One region of the Paraburkholderia sp. CNPSo 3076 genome, then DNA from elsewhere that is predicted to be linked to it. Evidence: riboswitches for the same ligand, from Rfam matches in the RefSeq annotation. Region 1 holds a riboswitch; each other region holds the start of a gene.
The links. A riboswitch is a leader RNA that binds a small molecule or an ion and turns the genes downstream of it on or off. The one in region 1 is predicted to bind cobalamin.

Region 1 (6,975 bases):
CCGAGCCAGCGTACGTCGGCGGGCACCGTTTCCTGCAGCATCTGCGCGTGGCGCGGCGAGCCCACGCGGTTCGCCAGCACGCCATGAAACGGCACGTCCGGCCGAAAACGCGCGAGACCGAACGCGATCGCGCCGAAGGTCTGCGCCATCGACTTCGCGCTGACGATGGCGGCCACCGGCACGCCAAACGCGGTCGCGAGATCGGCGCTGCTCGGCGTGCCGTCGAACAGGCCCATCACGCCTTCGATGAGGATCAGGTCGGCTTCGCGCGCGGCCTGCGCGAGCAGGGCGCGGCACGCCTCTTTGCCCACCATCCACAGGTCGAGCGAGAGCACCGGCGCGCCGCTCGCGCGTGCGAGGATCATCGGGTCGAGAAAATCCGGCCCGGTCTTGAAGACGCGCACGCGTCGGCCCGCGCGCCGGTGCAGGCGCGCGAGGCCAGCGGTGAGCGTGGTCTTGCCCTGGCCCGAAGCGGGCGCGCTGATGAAGAGCGCGGGGCAGGCAAAGGTTGCGCTCATGCGCTTAAAACTCCACGCCCTTTTGCGCTTTCACGCCTTGCTCGCGATACGGATGCTTCACGAGGCGCATTTCCGTGACGAGGTCGGCCGCTTCGATCAGGGCGTCGGGCGCATGGCGGCCCGTCACGACGACGTGCACGTGCGGCGCGCGCGACGCGATCACACCGAGCACTTCGTCGAGCGGCAGGTACTCGTATTTGAGCACCGTGTTGAGTTCGTCGAGGATCACCATGGCGTACTCGCCGCTCTCGATCATGCGCTTCGCTTCGTCCCAGCCCTTGCGCGCGGTGGCGATGTCGCCGTCGCGATTCTGCGTGTTCCAGGTGTAGCCGTCGCCCATCGTCACGAAATCGCAGTGCGCAACGCTGCCGAGAAAATCACGTTCGGCCGTGTGCAGCGCGCCCTTGATGAACTGCACGACGCCAAGCTTCATGCCGTGGCCGAGCATGCGCACCGCCATGCCGAACGCGGCCGTGCTCTTGCCCTTGCCGTTGCCGGTGTTGACGATCAGCAGGCCCTTTTCGCGCGTCGCGGCGGCCTGCTTCTTCTCGTGGCCTTCGCGGCGGCGTTGCGTCATGCGTTGGTGCGATTCGGGATCGGTTTTCATCGTCGGGAGTGGGTTGGTTGCGGCGCCTTCGCGTCCGCGTTTGCGTGGTTTGGCAGAAAGCCTGCGATTGCGACCGTCACACCGTCGAGCGCCAGCTTGCCGCGCACGAGCGGAGCGCCGCCCGCTGCAAGACGCGCGCAGGGTTCGCACACGCCGTCCACGCCGAACTGCGCTTGCGCGGCTGCGGAGGGCGCCGCCAGTGTGGGCGTCGCGGCGAGTTGCTCGCGCGTGTACGTTTGCAGCGGCAGCGCATGTGCGGCGCAAAACGCTTGCAAGGCGGGTTCGCCGGCTTTGGCGTCGAGCGTTGCCACAGCCGTTACGCTGTCGAGCGGCCACGCGCCGAGCGCGGCGCGCACCGCGGCATCGATCTGCGCGAGCGTCACGCCGCGCCGGCAGCCGATGCCGAGCGCGAGCGGCGGCACGCGCTGCGTGGGTTCCAGCGTGGCTTCGAATGAGGCTGCGCGCGAGGCGCGATTTTCGGCAGGATTCACGGCGAGAGCGTCGATCGAAGGCTGATCGCAGAGGCAAAACGAGCAAAAGAGTCGCGTTCCGGCCGGCGCCGGATGCGCGCTACGATAGCACACGCGTTTGCGGCTTCCCACGCCTTCCTTGACGCGCAGGCCCCCCGCGCCTACACTCGCACGCACTCTGGTGCTCGCGTGCGCGACTCATAATGCGCGCGCAGTTAAACGGGAATCAGGGAGCCATCCCGCCTCGGGCATGGCCAACCTGAACTGCACCCGCAACGGTACAACGAGCGCGGCGTTCGCACGAATGCCGCAAACCGCTTCCATGCTTTACGCAGTCCACGCCACTGTGCAAGCCGGCCGCAAGGCCGCTCGCGCGGGAAGGCGAAGCGGTGTCTCGTCAGTCCGGATACCGGCCAGATACGTGGGATTCGCGCTGCGGGGATGCGGTGCCGGATCCGTGATTTTCATGCGTCAGCCGGGCGTGGCCCGGGTGCGTTTCTGGTCGTTCGTCCCCTGCAGGTTGTTGAATCGTTACGCGTGACAGCGTCTCCACGGATACGCGCGTGAGCGCAACACGACACCCGCACGAACGGCAGGCGCGACGCACCATGCCCCTCGATCCGGCCTGGCGCCGAAGGAGCACTTCATGCAAATGCGCAAGATTCCGGTCACGATCGTGACGGGCTTTCTCGGCAGCGGTAAAACCACGCTGCTGCGTCACATTCTTCAGCACGCGGGCGGCCTGCGCGTCGCGGTCATCGTCAACGAATTCGGCGAACTCGGTATCGACGGCGAAATTCTGCGTGGCTGCGGCATTGGCTGCGACGAAAACGGCAACGAAACCGAAGGCCAGCTCTACGAACTCGCGAACGGCTGCCTCTGCTGCACCGTGCAGGAAGAGTTCTTCCCCGTGATGGAGAAACTGCTCGAACGCCGCGGCGATGTCGATCACGTGCTGATCGAAACCTCGGGTCTCGCGCTGCCCAAGCCGCTCGTGCAGGCGTTCAACTGGCCGTCGATCCGCAACGCGTTCACCGTCGATGCGGTCGTGACCGTGGTGGACGGCCCCGCCGCCGCGAGCGGCCAGTTTGCCGAAAATCCGCAGGCCGTCAACGCGCAGCGCCGCGCCGACCCGAATCTCGATCACGAATCGCCGCTGCATGAGCTGTTCGAAGACCAGCTTTCGGCCGCCGACCTCGTCATTCTCAACAAGACCGATCTGCTCGACGAGGCGGGCCAGGACGCGCTCATCGCCGAGCTGCGCGAAGAGCTGCCGCCGCAGGTGAAGATCGTGCGCGCGCAGCACGGCAAGCTCGATCTGCATACGCTGCTAGGGGTCGAGGCGGCCTCCGAGGAGAGCATTCATCTGCGGCACGACCATCACGGTTCCGCCGACGATCCCGATCATCACCATGACGAGTTCGACTCGGTTGTGGTGTCAGGCAATGCCGCTTCGCGCGAGACCGTGATCGAGGCGCTGCAACAACTCGTCGATGCGCACACGATCTATCGCGTGAAGGGCTTTGCCGCGTTGCCGGGCGCGCCGATGCGCCTCGTGATTCAAGGCGTGGGCCGCCGCTTCGACAGCTATTTCGACCGCCGCTGGAACACGCGGGAAAGCGCGGCGCAGCCGCTGGCGAGCCGCTTCGTGCTGATCGGCGAGGACCTCGATGGCGCGACGCTGCAAGCGGCCTTCGACGCCGCATTGGCGAACGTGCAGACCGCGGCCGCGAAGTGAACGTGCCGAGCTAGACGAGGCCGTCCCATGCATTTGCTGCGCACCACGCCCGGCGGTTTCGTCGACGACACGCAGGGCGTTATCCGTATCGACCAGCAGCCCGCCGAGATCGTCGTGCTCAGTTCGGCGGACACGACGCTCGCGCTGCTGGCGAGCGTCGTGCCGCGCTTGCCCGCAGGTTTTCCCAGCGTGCGGCTCGCGAACGTCACGTATCTGCGCCAGCCCGCGTCGGTGGACTTCTACGTCGAAGACGTCCTGCAGCACGCGCGCGTGGTGGTGGTCGATCATCTGGGCGGCGAAACATACTGGCCTTATGGCATCGAGCAGGTCGTCTCGCTCGCCGAGCGCCGCGGGCAACTGCTCGCGATGTTTTCCGGCGACTTGCAGGAAGACCCCAATCTCATCGCGAAGAGCCGCGCCGAGCCCGAGTTTTGCCGCTTGCTGTGGCGTTATCTGCGCGAAGGCGGCGCGGCCAACGCCGAATCGTTCCTGCGTGGGCTCGCGTGGCGGGCATTCGACTGGGGCAGCGAGCCTGCGCCGCCCGTCGCGCTCCCCGCCGCCGCGCTCTATTGCCCGCAGCGCGACGTCGCGACCATCGACGAATGGCGCGCGCGCTGGCAACCCGGCGCGCCGGTCGTCGCGCTGCTGTTTTACAAGGCGCATCTGCAGGCGGCGAACACCGCCGCGTTCGATGCCCTCATCGCCGCGCTGCTCGCGCGCGGCATGAACCCGCTGCCGCTTGCGATCACGTCGCTCAAGGACACCTTGAGCCGCGACGTACTCGATCAACTGGCGGCCGAGCACGACGTCTCACTCGTGCTGAATACCACCGCATTCGCAGCTTCGTCGCTCGACGACCCCGAACCGATCGCGCTGGCCGGCGATGCGCCTGTGCTCCAGGTGATCCTGAGCGGCGGCAATCGCGAAGACTGGGTGAAGGACAATCACGGCCTGAATTCGCGCGACATCGCCATGCATATCGCGCTGCCCGAAGTGGATGGCCGCGTGATTACGCGCGCGATCAGCTTCAAGGGCCTCGCGTACCACTGCAAGGAGACGCAGGTCGATGTCGTGCGCTATCAGCCCGATGTCGAACGCGTGGCGTTCGTCGCCGAACTGGCGCGCCGGTGGTGTCGTTTGCGCAGCTTGCCGAACGCAGAGAAGAAGCTCGCGCTCGTGCTCGCGAACTATCCGATGAGTGAAGGGCGCATCGGCAACGGCGTGGGGCTCGACACGCCGGCCTCGGTGGTCGGCATCCTGCGCATGCTGCGCGACGAAGGCTATCGCGTGGCCGACCTGCCCGAAGACGGCGACGCGCTCATGCGCATCCTCACGCAGGGCGTAACGAACGATCCCGACACGCGCGCGCTGCGCCCCGCATGGCAGAGTCTTTCCCTCGACGACTACCGCGCGCGCTTCTCGCAGTTGCCCGCCGAGGCGCAAAACGCGCTGATCGCGCGCTGGGGCGTGCCAGAGGATGACCCCACACTGCGCCGTGGCCGCTTCATGATTGCGGGCTGGCGCTGCGCCCAGGTGTTCGTGGGCATCCAGCCTTCGCGCTCGCGCGGCGACGACACCTACGCGAACTATCACGACGCCGAACTCGTGCCGCCGCATGCGTATCTCGCGTTCTACTTCTGGCTGCGCGAGACGTTCGGCATCGACGCCATCGCGCACGTGGGCAAGCACGGCAACCTGGAGTGGCTGCCGGGCAAGAGTGTGGCGCTCGCCGACACCTGTTGGCCCGACATGGCGCTCGGGCCGCTGCCGCATCTGTACCCGTTCATCGTCAACGATCCGGGCGAGGGGAGCCAGGCCAAGCGCCGCGCCCAGGCCGTGATCATCGATCACCTGATGCCGCCGCTCACGCGCGCCGAAAACTACGGGTCGCTGCAAGACCTGGAACGTCAGGTCGATGAGTATTACGAAGCATTGATGGTGGACCCGCGCCGCGCGAAGCTGCTGCGCAAGACCATACTCGCGACGATCATCGAGCACCGGCTGCATGAGGAATTGAGCGTTTCCGCGCCGCAGGATCAGGCCGGCGAAGACGAATTGCTCACGCGCGCCGACGCTTACCTCTGCGAGCTGAAGGAAGCCCAGATTCGCGACGGCCTGCATACGTTCGGCGCATCGCCGCAAGGCCAGCAGCGGCGCGACACGCTGCTCGCGCTGGGGCGCTATGCATGCGGCGACGGGCAGGGCGCGAACGCGGGCCTCATCGACGCGCTCGCGCGAGACCTGCGCATCGATCACCTCGTCGATCCGGCCACGGTCGATTGGGCTGCGCCGTGGCAGGGCCCGCAGCCACCGCTGCTCGCCGGTGTGAGCGATACGCCATGGCGTCATGCGGGCGACACGCGCGAACGCCTGGAAATGCTCGCAGCCACGCTGATTGAAGACATTTGCTCAGGCCAACGAAGCGATGCGGAGCGTGCATCGCTGCCGCACGCGGCCCAGGTGCTCGCGCGCCTGCGCGACGACGTGCTGCCGCGCCTCGACGCCTGCGGCCCCGAAGAGATACGCCAGTTGCGCCGTGGCTTCGAAGGCCGCTTCGTACCGCCAGGCCCCAGCGGTTCGCCTTCGCGCGGCCGCCCCGATGTGCTGCCCACGGGCCGCAACTTCTACTCCGTCGATACGCGTGCCATTCCGACCCAGGCCGCGTGGGCGCTCGGCATGAAATCGGCGCAGCAGCTGATCGAGCGCCATCTCCAGGAGCACGGCGACTACCCGCGCGCCGTGGGGCTTTCGGTCTGGGGCACGGCGACGATGCGCACCGGCGGCGACGACATCGCCCAGGCATTTGCGCTGATCGGCGTGCGGCCGAAGTGGGCCGCCGGCAGCCACCGCGTGACCGACTTCGAGATCATGCCGGTCGAGGCGCTCGACCGGCCGCGCATCGACGTGACGCTGCGTGTATCGGGCTTCTTCCGCGACGCGTTTCCCAACGTGATGCATCTGTTCGACGCCGCCGTGCAAGCCGTGGCCGATCTCGACGAGCCGGAGCACCAGAACCCGCTGCACGCACGCGTGCTGCGCGAGCGCGATGCGCTGGTTGCGAACGGCATGGCCACCGACGAGGCGCGCCGCCGCGCGGGCTGGCGCGTATTCAGCGCGCGTCCTGGCGCGTACGGCGCGGGCTTGCAGTCGATGATCGACCATCGCCAGTGGCAGACCGACGCCGATCTCGCGAACGCATATCAGGCGTGGGGCGGCTACGCCTACGCGCAAAAGAGCGCGGGCGACGAGGCGAGCGATGCGTTCCGCGCGCGTCTCGCGACGCTCGATGTGGTCCTGCAGAACCAGGACAACCGCGAACACGACCTGCTCGACTCGAACGACTATTACCAGTTCCAGGGCGGCATGGCCGCGGCAGCGCGGCATTTTTCGCAGGCGCAGCCCGCGCTCTATCACGCGGACCACAGCAACCCCGCTGCGCCGCGCATTCGTCCGCTGCACGAAGAGATCGCGCGCGTGATCCGTTCGCGCGTGGTGAACCCGAAGTGGATCGACGGCGTGAAGCGTCACGGTTACAAGGGCGCGGCGGAAATGGCGGCGACCGTGGACTATCTGTTCGGCTATGACGCGACCGCGCGCGTGGTGGGCGATCATCAGTACGCGCTCGTCGCGAACGCCTACGTG
Region 2 (6,975 bases), on a different contig from region 1:
CGGCGACCGGGCTCGCTCTCGATCACGTGAACACGCACAAGCATTTTCATCTGCATCCCACGGTGCTCGCGCTGATCCTCGAGATCGGCCGCGACTATGGTTTGCGCGCGATGCGTCTGCCGCTCGAGGCAGGCGCGCCGTTCGCGCTCAAGCCCTGGCTCGCGCTCGTGCGTGCGCGGCTCGCGCGTGCGGGCGTCGCGCACAACGACTACGTGGTCGGCATCGCGAAGACGGGCGCAATGGACGAGGCCGCCGTGCTCGACGCGCTCGCGCATCTGCCCGCGCAGGGCGTGGGCGAGATCTACTGCCACCCGGCGCTCGCCGATGAAGCGCACGACGGGCCCATCACGCCGTCGATGCAGACGTATCGCCACGCCGACGAATTCGGCGCGCTGATCTCGCCGCGCGTGGCCGCAGCGCTCGCGCAGTCGGGCGTGCGCCGGGGCGGCTTTGCCGACGTGTTCTTCGGCGCGGCTTCAGGCTCCGACCCCTCCGCGTCACGCGGCCCCGAGGTGCAGGTGTCATGAAGTGGCTGAAATGGCTGGGCCTGCCGGTCGGGATCGCCATCCTGATCGGTCTCGTCGTCCATAACGGCGCGCACGACGTGCTGCGCGTGATTGGCACGGCAGGCCCCATGCTGCTCTGGCTCGTGCCGTTCCACGCGCTGCCGCTCCTGCTCGACGCTCATGCGTGGCGCCTTCTGCTCGACAAGCGCGCACCGCTCAGCTTCCTCTGGTGGACCGCGACCGTGCGCGAGGCCGTGAACCGGCTGCTGCCCGTGGTCGGCGTGGGCGGCGAACTCGTCGGCATTCGCCTCGCGCGCTGGAAGGTGCGCAATGCGAGCGAAGTCACGGCTTCGGTGATCGTCGAGGTGTTCGTGACGATCGCCGTGCAATATGCATTCTCGGCGCTCGGCGTCGTGTTGATCGTCGCCGCAACCGGCGACGGCGGTTCGCTGCGCACCATCATCGCGATCTCGCTAGCGCTCGTGCTCTCGGTGCCGCTGCCCGTGCTCGCCGTGTTCCTGCTGCGTCGCGGCGGCGTTTTCCATGCGATCGAACGCTGGGCCGCGCGGCTGCTCGGCACCGAAAATCCGCTCATGCTCGGCCTCGACGGCAAGCAGCTCGACGCCGATCTCGACGCGCTGATGTCGCGCACGGGCCTCATGTTTCGCGCTTTCTTCTGGCAGCTTGGCGGCTACATGCTCGGGGCGTTCGAGACGTGGTGGGCGCTTGCGCTGCTCGGCCATCCGGTGACGGTCGGCGACGCGCTCGCCATCGAGGCCATCACCCAGGCCGTGCGCCATGCCGCCTTCATGGTGCCCGCCGGCCTCGGCGTGCAGGAAGTCGCCGTGGTGCTGCTCGCGCAGCTCTTTGGCGTGAGCCAGGACGTGGCGTTCTCGCTCGCGCTCGTCAAGCGCATGCGCGAAGTGGTGTTCGGCGTGCTCGCGCTGCTTTCGTGGCAGGCCGCGGAAATCGTCCGCACGCGTCGCGCAGTGCGCCACGGTGTGCAGCCCGCCGCTCAGTCCGCCGATGCGCCGCCCGCCGTGGCGAGCGTGTCCGCAAGTGCGGGCCGCCCGAAGCAGGACTCACAGCACGACCCGGTCCATTGACGGTACATTGTGGGCATGTCGATGCGCGCCGGATCGGCGCACGTAGACGCAAGCCCATGTTGATGCGTTAGCAAGGACATGAAGCCCACGTTTTCACTCACGCGTTCGCTCGCGCTCGCGTGCGCCGCCACGGCGGCGTTCACGCTTTCCGGCTGCGACGATCGCCAGTTCGATGCCATGCTCGACACCATCCGGCAGGGATTCAAGGCGTTCTTCGATTCCGTGAAGCCCGACGCGCTGCTGCTCAAGGGCCTCACGCCCGGCGTTTCCACGCTCGAGCAGGTGCGCGAGCAAATGGGCAAGCCCGAGACCGAGCGCGTGTTCGACGACGGCTCGCGCCGCCTCGAATATCCGCGCGGCCCGCAGGGCCTCAAGACCTGGATGGTCGATATCGGTCCGAACGGGCGGCTCGTGGCCATCACTCAGGCGCTCACGGCGGATAATTTCGCGAAGATCCGTGTCGGCATGAGTGAGGACGAGGTCCGGCGTTTGCTCGGCAAACCCGGGCAGGTGGCCGGCTATCGGTTGAAGAAGGAGACGGTGTGGAGCTGGAAGTGGCTGGAAGGGGGCGTGACGCCCGAAGCGTATTTCAATGTGCATTTCGGACCGGACGGGCGGGTCACGACGACCTCGCGCTCGGACGTGATCCGCGGTCGCTGACTCGGTCGACGCAGTTGACCCATGACCACGCAAGGAGGCGCGCATGATGAACCGGCGACGGCCCAAGCGTGTGGGACTCGTGCTCGGCGGCGGCGCCGCGCGCGGCTGGGCGCATATCGGTGCGATTCGTGCGCTCGAGGAAGCGGGCATCAAGCCCGACGTGGTGTGCGGGACGTCGATTGGCGCGCTGGTCGGCGCCGTGTACGCGAACGGCGATCTCGACTGGCTCGAGGACTGGGTGGGCAAGCTCACCTGGCAGACCGTGGTGCGCCTGCTCGACTTGCGTTTTTCGGGCGGCCTGCTCGGCGGGCGCAAGGTGATCGACCTGTTTGCGCACCAGTTCAACGGCCGCTCGATCGATGACCTGCGGCTGCCGTTCACGGCGGTCGCCACCGAACTCGACACGGGGCGCGAGGTCTGGCTGCGCGAAGGCGGCGTGGTGGACGCCGTGCGCGCTTCGATCGCGATTCCCGGCATCTTTACGCCGATCTGGCATGACGGCGTGTGGCTCGTGGACGGCGGACTGAGCAACCCGGTGCCGGTGTCCGCCGCGCGCGCGATGCGCGCGGACACCGTGATCGCCATCGATCTCAATCACGACATTCTCAACGGCCGCGACCTGGGCGGCGCGATCGACACGATGCCGCGCGAGCTGCCCGTGGAGGCGAGCGACGCGGCGACGGCGGCATCGGCTGCCAAGGCGGACAGCGGCGCCGCCACTGGCGCTGAAAACAGCGACGCGGCGCCTGAACCGCTCCTGCGCCGCAACGGCAAGCGCTTCCCGCGCTGGCTGCAGCCTGCAGGCCCCGGCGCGGCTGGCGGGCCGGACGTGCGCGTGGCGCCGCCGCCTAGCACGCGTGTGCCTTCGGTATTGAGCTCGGTGGCCCAGAGCATCGACATCATGCAGGTGCGCATTACGCGCAGCCGCCTTGCAGGCGAGCCCGCCGACGTGCTGATCCAGCCGCGCCTGGGCGGTATGGGGATCTTCGACTTTCATCGCGCCTCGCCCGCCATCGAGGAAGGGCGCGCGGCCGTGCAGTACATGATGCCGGCCATCAAGGCGCAGCTAGGGCTGGACTAGGGCGCTTCTCGTGCGCTGCTGGCTACAGGTCCAGCATGCCGGCGACGGCGAATTTCGGTGCCTCCCGCTCCTCACCTCAATCCACCGCGGCGAGCCACACCCAGCCGTGCTGCATGCGGCGTAGCGCCGTCACGGAAAGCGGCGCGATTTCGATCGAGCGAAAACTTGATGACAGCGCGCCCAGCGCGTGAAGAATCGCCGCCCGGATCACGCTTGCGTGCGTGAAGGCGATCAGGTTGTGGCCCAAGTCGGGCGCCGCGTCGAGCCAGGCGCCGACGCGCGTGCGGACATCGTCGAACGATTCGCCGCCGCCTGGCGGCCGAAAGCCTGGATCACGCGTCCAGGCCGCAAGGGCTTCGGGCACTTCGCGCGCGAGATCCGTGAGGCGCTGGCCTTGCCACGCGCCGAAGGCGGTTTCGGCGAGCGCGTCAGCTGGCGTTGCCCCCGCGAAGCCTGCCGCGTGAGCGCTCGCGCGGGCGATCGCGACGGGACTCGTGAACGCGCGCGGCACCTCGGCGTTGCGATTGCCACCGGCCAGCCGCGCGTGCCAGCGTTCGCGCCAGGCGGCAAGCGCCTCAAGTGCGCGCGCATCGAGCGCTTCTTCGGCGTCATCGCCCGCTACAGGCGCTTGCGGGAATGTTCCCGAGCGCAGCGCGGCATTCGCCGCATGGCTCACCAGCCAGACTGTCGTCGGCATGCTTTTCCTTATGCTTCACTACTCTGTGGCTGACCTATCCAGGTGACATCCGGGCCGCGGCCAGCCGTCGCAGCGCGTAGAATACAGGCTCCACGACACGCGGAAGCCGGTGCAAGTCCGGCGCGGTCGCGCCACTGTAACTGGTTGCCGTCGATTGAATCGAAGCAACGGAAGTCAGACCTGCGCGTCGTGAACCACTCTTTCAACGACTAGCGGGGCGCGTAACCCCAGGAGAAGTCAGCATGTCCGAAACCTCATTCCCCTTGCAGCACGCACCGGCCGCGCCGGCGCCCATTCCGCTGCGAGAGATCCTGCCCTGGGCGATCTTCGGCGGCCTCATGCTGCTGCTGGCCTTGTACTTCGTGGGCGCCGAGCAGGGCGCCACGTCGATCTTCCCGGGCATGTACGTCCACGAATTCGTTCACGACGGCCGCCATCTGCTCGGCTTTCCCTGCCACTGACCGGGAGCCGGATATGGTTGGCAAGTTGCTGGTACGCGGCATGCTCGCAGGCATCGCCGCGGGGCTCCTCACGTTCGGCTTCGCGAAAATCGCAGGCGAGCCTCAGGTCGATCAGGCGATTTCCTTCGAAGAGAAAGCCGACGCCGCGAAGGGTGAGGCACCCGAGCCCGAGATCGTGAGCCGCAAGACCCAGGCGAGCATCGGTCTCTTCACGGGCGTGATGGTCTATGGCGCGTCGATCGGCGGCCTCTTTGCGCTCGTCTTCGCATATGCGAACGGTCGCGTGGGGCGTCTTTCGCCGCGTGCGCTCTCGGCCTGGCTCGCGCTCGCGGCGTTCGTCGCGATCTACCTGGTGCCGAACATCAAGTATCCGGCGAATCCGCCCTCGGTCGGCGACCCGGAGACAATCGGCTATCGAACCGGGCTCTTCTTCCTGATGATCGCGATCTCGATCGCCGTGTCGGTGTTCTCGCTCAAGGTGCGCGCCGCATTCGTGCCGCGCCTTGGCGTCTGGAACGCTTCGATCGTGGCGCTCGTGCTGTTCGTCGTCGTGATCGGCGCGATCCAGCTCGCGCTGCCGGCGATCAACGAGGTGCCCGCCGCCTTCCCGGCCGTGCTGCTGTGGAAGTTCCGGACGGTGTCGATCGGCATGCAGGTCATTCTCTGGATCACGATCGGCCTGCTGTTTGGCGCGCTCGCCGAAAAGCTGCCTGGCGCGAACGCCCGTGCGGGCGGCGCACGCGGCACGCAAACGCGCGCCGCTTAAGCTCCGCCGGGGTCGCAGCGCGCACGCCGCGCACCTATCGAAAAAGCGACCCCAAACTTGCGTAAATGCCCCGCGCGCCTCGCGTGCCGGGGCACTTTTTTCGCCTTTCAAAAGCATCGCGCCCGCGGCTGCGTGGGCCCAATCCGCACGCATCCGTGCGCCGCGCCGCAATGCTGCACTGCAATATACGCGCCGCGCGAGTTTGAGCAATCCATTTTGCACTGAGACGATCCGCGCCAGTTCATCGGTTTCGACGGCGCTCAGGTGCCGCGCGAGGCCGCCCGAAACGACAAAACGAATTTGTTCCGGAGACGCGCGTGATCCTTTACGGCTTTGGCCCGGTGCTGCTCGCCGGCACGATCCAGACCATCGAGCTTTCGCTGCTCTCGCTCGGCGTGGCTGTGCTGCTCGGCCTGGCCGGCGCGGCGGCCAAGCTCTCGTTCAACCGGCCGCTCGCGGCCGTGGCGACCGCCTACACGACACTGATCCGCTCGGTGCCCGACCTCGTGCTGATGCTGCTGCTCTTCTACAGCATCCAGATCGGCGTGAACGAGGCCACCGACGCGCTCGGCATGGCGCAGATCGACATCGATCCGTTCGTGGCCGGCGTCGTCACGCTCGGCTTCATTTACGGCGCGTACTTCACCGAAACCTTTCGCGGCGCGTTTCTCGCGGTGCCGCGCGGCCAGCTCGAAGCGGGCCATGCCTACGGCATGAGCGGCGCGCGCGTGTTCGCCCGCATCCTCTTTCCGCAGATGATGCGTTTTGCGCTGCCCGGCATCGGCAACAACTGGCAGGTGCTCGTCAAGGCGACGGCGCTCGTCTCGATCATCGGTCTCGCCGATGTCGTGAAGGCCGCCCAGGACGCGGGCCGCAGCACCTTCAACCTGTTTTTCTTCCTCGTGATTGCGGCGCTCATCTATCTCGCGATCACCACGCTCTCGAACTTCGCGCTCGTCTGGCTCGAACGCCGCTATTCGGTGGGCGTGCGTCACGCGCAACTCTGAGGAAAAGGCCGTCATGAACGAAATCATTCAGCAATTCGGCCGCGCGTTCCTCTACTGGGACGGCGAGCATGTCTCCGGCCTCGCGATGACGCTGTGGCTGCTTGTGATCTCTGTCGCCTTCGGCTTCGTGTGCGCGGTGCCGCTCGCCGTGGCGCGCGTGTCGAGCCGCCGCTGGCTCTCGCTGCCGGTGCGCTTCTACACCTACGTGTTTCGCGGCACGCCGCTCTACGTGCAGTTGCTGCTCATCTACACGGGCGTGTACAGTCTCGCGTTCATCCGTTCGGAGCCGCTGCTCGACGCGTTCTTCCGCAGCGGCCTGAACTGCGCGGTGCTCGCGTTCGCCCTCAACACCTGTGCGTACACGACGGAGATTTTCGCGGGTGCGATTCGCGCCACCTCGCATGGCGAAGTGGAAGCGGCGCGCGCCTACGGTATGAGCCCGTTCACGATGTACTGGCGCGTGGTCCTGCCTTCGGCGCTGCGCCGCGCACTGCCGCTGTACAGTAACGAGGTGATCCTGATGCTGCACGCGACCACGGTGGCCTTCACCGCCACGGTGCCCGATATCCTCAAGGTCGCGCGCGACGCCAACTCGGCGACCTACCGCTCGTTCGAGTCGTTCGGCCTCGCTGCGCTGATCTACTGTGCGGTATCGTTCGTGCTGGTGGCCGCGTTCCGCCGCGCCGAAAAA
Region 3 (6,975 bases), on a different contig from region 1:
TCGCATCAGCGGGCGTACCATCATTGCACAGCGCATGAAGGTCGCACGCGCGGGCCCGACCGATTGATCTTTTGCTGGGCGCCGCATAGCAGATTAGCCGCGTCGCAGCGGTGAGGAGCGCTACATGGCCACGAGCATTGGGCTTCACGATCAGGCGCGGCAGCTGTTGCCGTTTCGCGAGTCGGTATTGGCGATGCTCGGCGTCGCGTCGGTTTCGATGCTGATCGCGCTCGACCAGACCATCGTTGGCACCGCACTGCCGCGCATCGTCGCGGAGCTCAAGGGGTTCGAGCTCTATGCGTGGGTCGCGACGTCCTACATGCTTGCCTCGGTCATCACGATTCCGATCTTCGGGCGTCTGGGCGATCTGTTCGGCCGCAAGCCCTTCATGCTGGCAGCGATCCTGGTCTTCACCCTCGCCTCGGTGCTCTGCGGGATCGCGACCAACATGCTGTTTCTCGTGCTCGCGCGCGGCCTGCAGGGCATCGGCGGCGGCATCATGATGGGGACGGTGTTCGCCACCGTCGCCGACCTGTTCCCCGATCCGCGGCTACGCCTGCGTTGGCTGGTGTTCGTCTCCTCTGCGTTTGGCCTTGCAAACGTGGTCGGGCCAACGCTTGGGGGCATGCTGACCCAGCACGGCAGTTGGCGCCTCGTGTTCTTCGTCAACGTGCCGGTGGGTGTGGTGGCGCTCTTCTTCGTGCACGCTTTCCTGCCGCATCTGCACCATGCCCGCGAAGGCGCGCGACTGCGTCTCGACTGGCTCGGCGCTTGCGTCGTCGCCGTCACGTTCGGCGCGCTGCAACTCGCCATCGAGCTCTTGCCGAGGCAAGGCTGGACGACTTCGACGATCGTGCTCGCGGTGATCGTGCTGGTCTGTTCATTGACGCTTTTCTTCTGGGAAAAGCGCATGGGCTATCCGATCATCCCCGTGGACATGCTGCTCGACCGCAAGCTCGGTCCGCTCTTTGCGATGTCGGTGCTCGGCGGGTTTGCGTTGTTCTCGCTAGTTTTCTATGTGCCGCTGCTGTTCCAGGGCGGCTATGCGATGTCGCCGCGCGCCTCGGGCATGCTGATCACGCCGCTCCTGCTCGGCACGACGGTCGGCAGTTTCGTGAACAATCGCGTGGTCACGCGTATCCGGCGCGCCAACGCGATTCTCTACGTCGGCTTTGCGTTGTCCGCTTTCGCGAGCCTCGCGGTGGTCGTGCTGCGAGGCAATGAGCCGCATCTCGTGTGGATGGCGTGCATGGGCGCGAGCGGCCTGGGGCTGGGCCTCGTGGGCACGAGCCTCACGGTCTGCTCGCAGCAGATCGTCTCGCGCGACCATCTCGGCGCCGCCACGGCGATGCTGCAATCGCTGCGCACATTCGGCGGCATGCTGGGCACGGCGATGACGGGCGCGCTGCTCGGGCATATTTACACGATGGGCGTGAATCGCTCGCTCGACTCGTATCAGGCGACGCAATGGTTCAAGTCGTTTGCGAGTCCCGAACTGCTCGTGGACCGCGCCGACCAGGCCGCGCTGATCAGCCGCCTCGTGAGCGCCGGCCATGCCGGGGACGCGATGATGAATTCGGCGCGCAGCGCACTCGTGGATTCGATCCACATGGGCCTCATCGTCGCTGCCGTGGCCGCGCTAGCCGGCCTCTGTCTCGCGTGGTTCGTGCCGCCCGTACGGGTCGGCTATCTCGAGGCGCGGCAGTAAATGAACGGCGAATCATATTTCACCCGCACTTCAATTCCGTTACCGTTTAACATCAGCGTAATAAATTAGTAATTAGGGAGTAATCGAGGGTAAGCATAATTCGCCGCCGTCAGTCAGGAATAACCACACCGCATCCACCACGACGACGGAGCCCTCAGCATGCCCGCATCACGCCACCGAACTGCGCTGCCGCTCTACCTGGCAGTGCTTATCAGCGTTGCCGCGCTGACCGCCTGCGGAGGCGGCAATAGCGATCCCGCCACCACTGCCGCCATTCCCGCGCCGCCCACCGACCCCGGCTTCGTGGACAACGCGCCGATTCCCGACGTACCTGCTTTCGTCGACAATATCGCGACCAACCAGCGCGGCGACGCGCGTTACGCCACGCTCGCGACCAATGCGGGCGTGCGCGTGGTGGCGCGCTTCCTCGATCTCTGGCAGCCGCTCACGCTGCTCGTGGACGCGGGCGTTTCCGCGCCTGCCAACGGCACGTTCCCCGCGGTCGTGCCTTCGACGTGGACGGGCGTCCCCACCGACGGCACGCCCAACGGCGCGATCCTCAACAGCACGGTGCTGAACGCGAACATCCAGTACGTCGTGACCGCGACGACCCAGCGCAGCGCGGCGCAGGCCGACGCGGCCTACTACGACGACCGGCGCGGCAAGGGCTACAGCGTGACCGACGGCATGGGGCCGCTCACCGCCGCCTGGCGCTCGGCCGCCCAGCAAACCACGAGCATCACGTCGATTCCCGCGGACGCGACCACGACGCTCTACAACGACTCGGGCAACAACACGGGCGTAGGCAGCACGAGCAACGCGACCTTCGGCAAGGTGGTCGACTTGCTCAACACGATGGGCAACAACGCTTCCACCGAGCCCGCCAAGCGCTTCTACAAATACGCGCGACCGTTCCGCTGGAGCACGAGCGTCGTGGTCGATCCCACGCTCGTGCCGGCCATCAGCACGACGCCTTCGACGGATGGCGGCTTCATCAGCGGCCACGAAGCCGAAGCCATGCGCGACGCGATGACGATGGCGTATCTCGTGCCCGAGCGTTACCAGGAAATGGCGAGCCGCGGCCTCGAACTCGGCGAAAACCGTATTCTCGCGGGCATGCATTCGCCGCTCGATGTAATTGGCGGCCGCATGTTCGCGCTGGCCGTCACCGCCGCGAATCTCTACGACCCCGCCAACGCCACGCTCAAGAGCGCGGCCTACGCGCAGGCGCACAGCGCGCTCGAACAGGCCACCGGCACGAGCGCCACGACCTTCCCCGCCTTCGCGCATTCGGCCACGACCGCGACCGACCGCTTCGCCGTCTATGCGACCAACAAGTCGGAATTCGCGCGCCGCATGACGTTCGGTTTCAGCCAGATTGAATCGACCGAGGCGCCGCCCGTCGTGCCCAAGGGTGCCGAGGTGCTACTCGAAACGCGCTTCCCATACCTGAGCGCCGGCCAGCGCCGCGTCGTGCTGAAGACGACCGAAGTCGCCTCGGGCTATCCGGTCATGGACGACGCCGAAGGCTGGGGCCGTCTGAACATGTTTAGTGCCGCAGATGGTTATGGCACGTTCAACGGCAACGTGATCGTGGCGATGGACGCAACCCAGGGCGGGTTCAATGCCGCCGACAGCTGGCGCAACGACATCGCCGGCTCGGGCAAGCTCACGCTGCAGGGCAGCGGCACGCTCACGCTCGCGGGCAACAACAGTTACACGGGCGGCTCGCAGGTGAGCGGCGGCGTGCTCTGCGCAGCGTCGACCACGGCCTTCGGCAACGGCGACGTGTACGTCGGGTCCGGCGGCGGCGTGACCGTGGCGACGAGCGCGCCGTTGACGGTGACGGGCAAATACACGCAACTCGATGGCACGACGCTCGAACTCGACATCGACGGCAACGGCGGCGGACGCCTGCGCGTGGGCGGCCAGCTCACGGTGGCGGGCGGCACGCTGCATGTGAAGTTCGTGAACGGCTATACGCCGAGAGCGGGCGACTCGATCGACGTGATCGACGGCAGCGGCGCATCGGTGAAATTCGCGACGGTCACGGTGGATGGCTTCAAGGCCACCCCCGTTTATTCTTCGACCGGCGTTGCAGTGAAGCTTTCGGCTTCGTGATCTAGCCACGCGGTAAAACGGCCCCGAATCGCAAGGGTTCGGGGCCGCTTTGTGTGTGCGTCAGAAGCGATGCCGGATGCCCGCCGCCACGAGCACCTGGTTGCGGCCGCCCGACGGGTCGCAGGTGTTGATCATCGCGAACGCACCGGACGACGCGCGCTGATAGATCGCCTCGGTATACACGTCCGTGCGCTTCGACAGCTGATAGTCGGCCTGCAGCGCGCCTTGATGCCAATGCGCGGAGGTCGCGCCCGTATAGGCATACATGCCCGCCAGCGAGAACGCGGGCGTGACCTGCCAAAGCGCGTTCACTTCGTAGTTGCTGAAGGCGATCGAAGGCAGCGGCGCGCCGCCGTCGGCCTCGCTCACGCCGGTATGAATGGAACGTGACCAGGCCGCGCCGAGCGTCACGTCGCCGAGCACGTAGCTCATGCCCGCGCCGATGGTGTCTTCGCGCTGCACCGCGACCTCGGTCGGCACGAGGCCCGCGCCCGGCAGCACCGACGTATCGTACGCACCGACCGAAGAGGCGCCGCGTCCGTCGATGTGCATCCATGCCACGCCGGCGCTGAACGGGCCGCCCTCGTAATGCGCGCCGAAGCCGTAGGCGCGGTTCTGCGCGAAGCGGCCCGCCGCGTTTGAAAACGCGTACATCGCGCCGGCGCTGAAACCACCGTACGTGGCGCTCGCGAACTTCACGGCGTTCGAGGCGAGCCACGAATTGTTGGCGTTGTCGTTGTCGAACGGATGCGCGAATGCCGTCCCGCCCGCACCGCCCGTCAGAGTGAACGGGGCGAAGTAGTCGTGCATCGTGTCGTACTGGCGGCCCAGCGTGATCGTGCCAAATCGTTCGGATTGCAAACCGACGTAGAACGGATGGTCGTTGAAGGCTTCGCCAGACGTGACCGAGAAGCCGCGCTCGAGGCGAAAGATCGCGGCGTTGCCGCCGCCGAGATCCTCGCTGCCCTGCAGGCCCCAAAAACTGCCGTCGATAAGGCCCGAGCCTGCGCGATACTGGGTGTGGCCGCCAACGTCGCTGAAATAGTCGACGCTAGCGTCGATCTCACCGTACAACGTGACCTGCTGCGCCGAGGCGCCAGCGCCTGTGAATGCCAAAGCCGCGCCACCAAGGACGGCCAGAATGTGCGTGTTCATGAGTCTTCTTGTTTGTGCTTGTAAAGAATGCATGGACGAGCGCCGTCAGCCCTCGCTCGATGCGGCGAGGTGCTCCGACGTCGTCGTTAATCCGTCAATATCCAGCGTGCTTTTGAACAGCGAACGCATGGCGGTCCGTGAGCGGTCTATCGCCGCATCGGGGCCAGTGGTGGCGACCGGATTGGGCCGCCTTTCTAAGGTAGGAGGGTGTGCATTGACGGCTCCTTGGTTTACGCGCCCTGGAACGAGTCGTGAAATAAACGCAGCGAGGTCTGACTTCTGGCTCGATTGACAGCCAGTCACAGTGGCGCGACCGCGCCGGATTCCCACCGGCTTCCCTGCTGCATTTCGCTCGTGCAGCGCCTACGCGCGAAAAACAGCTGCAAGGATAGCGTAAGTTTCGGGAGTGGCCAAACCGGGTGTTTTCGCCACACGACATTCGTCAAAGGTTGACGAGGCTAATGCGCGGCCATTACCCTTGCGCGCTGATGGTTCCCGGCGACGGGATCAAAAGGGAACGCAGTGCAAGACTGCGGCTGCCCCCGCAACTGTAAGCGGCGAGTCCATGCCAGAGCGTGCCACTGGGAAACCGGGAAGGCCGGCAACGGATGTCGACCCGCGAGCCAGGAGACCTGCCATCAGCCGAGTCCAGCAGCCGCAGCGGGCGGGGATCCCCGATGCGCAAGCACCGCCCACGCGGCGATCGCCCGTTGCACGGACAGCCCGTATTTCAGGAGCTGTTTCCAGCCACCGCATCATGAAGTTTCGCCAATTCGTATTGACCTCCGCTGCGCTCGCCTGTGCGTGGCAATCCGCGCATGCCGACGCCGCTGCCGACGCCGCCGACGCATCGTCCACCCAGACGCAGCAGCAAGCCGGCGGCGACACCACGCTGCCCAATATCCTCGTCGTGGGCGACACGCAGCATCTGCCGCAATCGTTCGACCAGCGCTACGCGACCACCCAGGTGCTCACTCGCGAAGACCTCGACCGCGTCTCCCCCGTCGACCCCGGCATCGCGCAGGCGCTCGCCACGCTGCCGGGTGTCACCGTCTCGCAGACCGGCGGCCCGGGGTCGTACACGGGGGTGAGCATCCGCGGCTCGTCGGCTGACCAGGTGGCCGTGTTCATCGACGGTATACGCGTGGGCTCCGTCACCACGGGCACGGCCGAATGGGCCGATCTGGCGACCGCCTCGTTCGACCGCGTCGAGGTGATCTCGGGGCCCGCGGCCGCCTCGTTCGGCGCGGATGCCGTGGGCGGCGTCGTGCAGCTCTTCACGCGCCATGCGTCGAACCAGCCGAACCAGACCACCGTCTCGTTCGGCGGCGGCTCGAACAAGACCTTCGACACGCAGGTGCGCACCTCGGGCACGATCGGCTCGACAGGGCCGCTTTCCGCGTTGAGCGGCCTCACCTACTCGCTGGGCCTGCACGACTACAATACGGCGGGCATCGACGCGACGCAGCCTTGGGCTTACGGCCACGAAGACGGCCGCAACCCGTACCACGCGCAGAACCTGGACGCGCGCCTCGGCTACGCGCACGACAGGTGGTCGATCTCGACCTTCGCGCTCTACCACCGCTCCGATCTCTCGTACGACAACGCGGGAGGCAACGACCGCCAGCGCGACACCCAGCTCACGACCGGCATCGCGTTCCACCTCGACATCACACCGACCACGCAGTTCGACCAGTCCGTGGGCTACGGGACGGACCGTCAGTTCCTCTATTCGAACGACCCGACTATCCCGACCGACGAGATCGACTCGACGCGCTTTTCCACTACCACGTCGATGACGCATCAGGAAAGGGGCCACACGCTCTTCGGCATGCCGCTCGACGGCGAGACCAAGCTCGCCTACGACTACACGCGCGAGATGGCATTCCTGCCGGTGGATGTGCCGGGCGGCCTGCCCGCGCGCAACGATTCGGCCGTGTCGATGCATCAGTCCACCACGCTCGGACCCGTCACGCTGTTTCTGGCGGGGC

Region 2: linked by a shared signal. The riboswitch ahead of M3A49_RS13100 (CbtB domain-containing protein) and the one ahead of cobW (cobalamin biosynthesis protein CobW) in region 1 are both predicted to bind cobalamin.
Region 3: linked by a shared signal. The riboswitch ahead of M3A49_RS24810 (porin) and the one ahead of cobW (cobalamin biosynthesis protein CobW) in region 1 are both predicted to bind cobalamin.

What each region holds. Positions count from the first base shown of each region.
Region 1 is NZ_JAPMAL010000010.1:106,642-113,616, reverse strand. It holds gene M3A49_RS13635 (cobyrinate a,c-diamide synthase) at 1-518, opposite strand, end outside; gene cobO (cob(I)yrinic acid a,c-diamide adenosyltransferase) at 523-1,125, opposite strand; gene M3A49_RS13625 (cobalamin biosynthesis protein) at 1,122-1,772, opposite strand; cobalamin riboswitch at 1,758-2,028, shown strand; gene cobW (cobalamin biosynthesis protein CobW) at 2,242-3,333, shown strand; gene cobN (cobaltochelatase subunit CobN) at 3,361-6,975, shown strand, end outside.
Region 2 is NZ_JAPMAL010000009.1:233,115-240,089, reverse strand. It holds gene hpnK (hopanoid biosynthesis-associated protein HpnK) at 1-527, shown strand, start outside; gene M3A49_RS13120 (lysylphosphatidylglycerol synthase domain-containing protein) at 524-1,612, shown strand; gene M3A49_RS13115 (hypothetical protein) at 1,691-2,272, shown strand; gene M3A49_RS13110 (patatin-like phospholipase family protein) at 2,316-3,353, shown strand; gene M3A49_RS13105 (histidine phosphatase family protein) at 3,430-4,050, opposite strand; cobalamin riboswitch at 4,108-4,253, shown strand; gene M3A49_RS13100 (CbtB domain-containing protein) at 4,293-4,511, shown strand; gene M3A49_RS13095 (CbtA family protein) at 4,525-5,277, shown strand; gene M3A49_RS13090 (ABC transporter permease) at 5,595-6,284, shown strand; gene M3A49_RS13085 (ABC transporter permease) at 6,298-6,975, shown strand, end outside.
Region 3 is NZ_JAPMAL010000022.1:5,562-12,536, forward strand. It holds gene M3A49_RS24800 (MFS transporter) at 125-1,708, shown strand; gene M3A49_RS24805 (acid phosphatase) at 1,868-3,829, shown strand; gene M3A49_RS24810 (porin) at 3,890-4,984, opposite strand; cobalamin riboswitch at 5,232-5,383, opposite strand; cobalamin riboswitch at 5,457-5,639, shown strand; gene M3A49_RS24815 (TonB-dependent receptor domain-containing protein) at 5,742-6,975, shown strand, end outside.